Regions from separate parts of the Enterocloster bolteae genome, predicted to be linked through region 2. Evidence: riboswitches for the same ligand, from Rfam matches in the RefSeq annotation. Region 2 holds a riboswitch; the other holds the start of a gene.
The links. Region 2 has a riboswitch for lysine ahead of CGC65_RS16710 (alanine/glycine:cation symporter family protein). Riboswitches for the same ligand answer to the same signal wherever they lie in the genome.
Positions count from the first base shown of each region.

Region 1: it holds a riboswitch for lysine, as region 2 does, so the genes downstream of both, dapA (4-hydroxy-tetrahydrodipicolinate synthase) here and CGC65_RS16710 (alanine/glycine:cation symporter family protein) in region 2, are expected to answer to the same signal.

Region 1 covers NZ_CP022464.2:2,868,443-2,870,842, reverse strand. The annotation lists gene dapB (4-hydroxy-tetrahydrodipicolinate reductase) at 1-372, opposite strand, end outside; gene dapA (4-hydroxy-tetrahydrodipicolinate synthase) at 402-1,286, opposite strand; lysine riboswitch at 1,436-1,613, opposite strand; gene CGC65_RS13320 (cob(I)yrinic acid a,c-diamide adenosyltransferase) at 1,661-2,158, opposite strand; gene CGC65_RS13315 (single-stranded DNA-binding protein) at 2,309-2,400, opposite strand, start outside.
Region 2 covers NZ_CP022464.2:3,546,189-3,548,588, reverse strand. The annotation lists gene CGC65_RS16720 (pyridoxamine kinase) at 1-636, shown strand, start outside; lysine riboswitch at 786-1,006, shown strand; gene CGC65_RS16710 (alanine/glycine:cation symporter family protein) at 1,123-2,400, shown strand, end outside.

The DNA.
Region 1 (2,400 bases), 680 kb from region 2:
ACTTACCAGTTTGAGCAGCAGGTTTACTCCCAGGGACATGTTGGCAGAACGCAGGATTGCCGTCACCTGGCTGGCCTTTTCCACTGCCGCAAGCTGCTCCCCGGAGAGCCCGGTGGTACAGAGGACCACGGGAACCTGCTCTCTGCAGCTGTAAGCCAGAAGCCCGTCCACTGCCTTTGGAGACGCAAAATCTACAATCACGTCCGCCTCCACACTGCACTGGTCCAGGGACGGGAACACGGGATATCCTAAATCCGTTCCCTCCCGTACATCAATACCTGCCACAATCCGGATCTCCCCGTCTTCTGCCGCCAGTCCCGTAATTACATGTCCCATGGCCCCGCAGCAGCCGTGCATTATCATCTTTACCATTGGTATACCGTCCTTTCCCGGAATCTTCCCTACAGGATGCCGTAAGCTGTCATGGCCTTCTTAAGCTTCTCCTGATTCTGGGGCTCCATCTCAGTCAAAGGCATGCGCAGAGGTCCCACTCCCTTGCCCATCATGTTCATAGCCGCCTTTACAGGAATGGGGTTTACCTCGCTAAAAAGCTCTGTAATCAGCGGAATGGCCTTTAACTGAAGGGCGGCGCTGGTCTTAACATCCCCCGCAAAGTAGGAAGCGCAGATGTCGTGGGTCTGGCGTGGAGCCACATTGGACAGCACGGAGATAACACCCTTGCCTCCCAGAGAGAGAAGGGGCACAATCTGGTCATCGTTGCCTGAGTACAAATCCACCTTGCCGTCAGACAGGCTCATAAGAGTGGCAATGGCTGAAAAGTTGCCGCTGGCCTCCTTTACACCCACAATATTATCCACGTCCCTGCACAGGGCCGCAATGGTCTCAGGCTTAATGGTGACGCCTGTCCTGCCCGGTATATTATAGAGGATAACGGGAATCTTTACAGCGTCCGCAACAGCCGTAAAATGGGCCATAAGTCCCTTCTGGGTAGCCTTGTTATAATATGGAGACACCAGAAGAAGCCCGTCCGCCCCTCTTTTTTCTGCCTCTGCAGAGAGATAGACAGCTGTCTCCGTACAGTTTGAGCCGGTTCCTGCAACCACAGGAATCCGTTTCTTTGTCACCCTGCAGATGTACTCAATCACATCCAGATGTTCTTCATGGGTCATGGTGGAGGCTTCGCCTGTGGTACCGCAGGCAATGATGGCGTCTGTGCCTCCTGCAATCTGCTCTTCTACGATCTCCTCCAGTTTTTCGTAATTCACTTCACCGTTTTCCTTAAACGGGGTCACCAGTGCTACACCTGCTCCTTCAAAAAGTGCCATACTATATTCTCTCCTTTTTTCCTGATTCAATCACAGTGTGCTTTTCCCCATAGAAAATGAAACCCGGACGTACTTTCCCTGGAAACAAAAAAGGGCTGAGGTAAATGTCAGCCCTTCCATATACGTATGATTCCAGTGTCTAATCCACGTTCTTTGGTAGCTCTCCATCCACCCGGATGACAGTCATACGGCTCTTAACCATATGCCCAGAGGGGGCGTGAACACGGAACGCTTCCTCTTCGGCGTTTCTCCCTTTCCCTAAGCCATCACCTGTGCCTGCCACATCCGGCTTATCTACTCATGATCAACGCAACCTCTACTCTATGATTGTTGGTATTATATTATCACCCTGCCAACAGTCTGTCAACAGGAAATCACTCATATCTTGTCTGAATCCTTGTGACCTCATCCACATGGCCGTTCAGGCAATCCGGATATATGGTCCCTGTGAGGATCAGCTGTATCTGCGCGTTCCTGGCCTGGGCTATGATGGCGCACAGCTCCTCGCCTGATATCACTCCCTCGTCCAGGATTCCCAGAATCTCATCCAGGATAAGCACATCACACTCCCCTGTCACCAGAACCTTCCTGGCAAAATTCAGGCCGTTCAGGATACAGATTCTTGCCTCTGCCTTCTCCTCTTCCGTCAGCCGGTCAAAGAAAACAGGTGTCTTCTCAAATCTGAAAATTTTAAATTCCGGTTCCAGACGCTGTATGATTTCCATGTTATCTACATCCAGGGCGCCCTTAAGGAACTGTACCATATAGACACACTTTCCCTTGGTCAGCGCGGTTAATCCCCTTCCAATGGCACTGGTGGTCTTACCGCGTCCCGGTCCACAGATAACCTGTATCATGCTCTCTTTCATCATCTTGCACCTCATGCTTTACTTGCTTTTTCTTAAGAACAATTGGACTTGCTCATAATAGCATAGTTTAGCCAATATTGCAAATATTTCTTACATTTTTCGAAAGATATTCAAAAGGAATCGTTAGATGACAGCGTCTGAAGCTTCTTCTGTTCAAGCCTCGTCACATTCCAGCTTGCTGATGGAGACCTCATATGCAATGCGCTTCTCGCACTCTGTCTCACTGAGCTTCTTGGTGTACTCGC
Region 2 (2,400 bases):
ATTGAGATTGTGATGGATGTTATACGGCAGTTCGGGCAGGAGGATACAAAGGTAATCATAGACCCGATTATGGGAGACCACGGGGAGACCTACGCCACCTATACGCCGGCCATGTGCAGCCGCATGAAGGAGCTGGTATCCATGGGTGATATTGTGACTCCTAATCTGACAGAGGCGTGTATCCTGACAGGACGGACCTACCGAAAGGATGGATGGAGCAGGAAAGAGCTGGGGCAGCTGGCCGGGGAAATCCAGGCCATGGGGCCGAAATGCGTGGTTATTACAGGTGTGAACCAGGGCGGCTATATTATGAATGTGGTGGCTGAGGGAGAGCGGACAGCTTTCCCCAGAACCAGGCGCGTGGGCCATGAGCGGCCGGGAACAGGGGATGTATTCTCCTCCGTAGTGTCGGCGGCTGCCGTAAGGGGATGGAGTCTGGACAGCGCTGTGCGTCTGGCTGCCTCATTTGTAAAAGCCTGCATCGCCAGGTCGGAGGAGCTTGACATCCCCATTGCCAATGGCGTGTGCTTTGAGGAGCTGATGGATGTGCTGGTCCGCGCAGTGGACAGAAGGCATGAGGCAGGAAAGCTGGTCCGCGCGGTGGACAGCAGGTGTGAGGCAGGACAGCAGGCGTGAGGCGGGACAAGCTGGCAGGATGCAGGACAGCTGGCATGAGGCGGGACAACCGCAGAAAGCGCAGCCAGTCAGGGCCGGTCAGGAAATGTCGAAAAACGTTGACAGTTTCAGCCTTAAATAGTATGATGTTAAGGCAATATTAAAATATAGGATGCGATAGAGGCGCAGTAAGCATTAGTATCTGTGTGATAATGGATGCCATCCCCAGGGTGGCGGACAGAGGGGATTTTGTCCCGGAGGCCGGCGGGCCGGAGCACACAGGGAAAGGGATTACTGCCGAAACGGATTCTGTCTGCCGGCGGAATGTGTTGGGATGCAGTCTAACAGGCTGCGTACTCTCACTTTTTAAAGTGGTGGCGCTATTGGCTGGATTTTCTTAAGCAGATATGTGATTATGGAAAGCAATGGCCTGGGGTCATTGCTTTTTGTATATTGTGCCGGACAGCCATGATATCGCAATCCAGAACCAATAGGGGGAAGTAAAGAATGACAGAATTTTTAAACTGGCTAAACGGTGAAATCATATGGGGGCCGCCTCTGATTGCGCTTATTATCATTACGGGTATCTACGTGACGGTCCGATCCGGTTTTTTTCAGGTATGCCATCTGGGGTACATATTTAAACGGACCCTTGGATGTATCCTGAGAAAGGACCATGTCACCGATGAAAACGACAAGGGTCTTTTAAGCCCTTATGAAGCCATCGCAACAGCCGTAGGCGGTTCTGTGGGCTTTGGCAATATTGCCGGCGTGGCCACAGCTGTTACCACAGGCGGGCCTGGAGCCGTGCTCTGGATGTGGCTGACAGCCTTCATGGGCATGTTAATTAAGCAGGTGGAGGTTACTCTGGCCGTGTATTACCGCCGCACGGACGAGGAGGGAAATCCATACGGAGGACCCACCTATTACATGGAGTACGGACTTGGGGAGGAGCGCCATTGGGGTAAGAAATGGCTTCCGCTGGCTTTTGTGTTCGGCCTCGGCATCTTTTCCACCTTTTTTATCAGCGCCTCCAACTTTACCACATCGGAAGTGCTGGCCCAGTCCTTTGGAATTCCCCAGGAGCTGGCGTCCCTGCTGTTAGTGGTGTTTATCTATGCCCTGATCTGGAGAGGGGTTAAGAATTTAAGCAAGATATTTGTGAAGCTGGTGCCGGTTATGAGTCTGGGGTACCTGATATTCGGCCTGGTAATCATTGTGCTGAACATCGGCAACCTGATTCCCACCATTGTCTCTATCTTTACCCAGGCCTTTACTGGGACAGCTGCCATGGGCGGGTTCGCCGGAGTCACGGTGTCCAAGGCCATTGCCACCGGCATGCAGAGAAGTGTTTATTCCAATGAGGCCGGCTGGGGTACAAGCCCTATGGTCCACGCCTCCAGCAAGACACGTCATCCCGTGGAGCAGGGGCTCTGGGGATCCTTTGAGGTATTTGTGGACACCTTCATTGTGTGTACCATTACGGCGCTCAGCGTGCTGATTACCGGTGAATGGACCTCCGGGGCAACCAATGCAACCCTTGCCCTTAACGTGTTCCAGAACAATCTGGGATTTTTCGGAACTGTGTTCATGACAGCCACCATGGTGATCTTCTCCGTGACCACTTCCGGCGGATGGTATGTGTACTATGAGGCAACCCTGCGCCATCTGGCTATGAACCATCCCACGGTGAAGAAATGGCTGCTGCGCATGTTCAAGTATTTTTATGCCCTACCTCCCTTTTTGCTCACCCTTTACCTGATTCATGTGGGTGATTTGAGCATA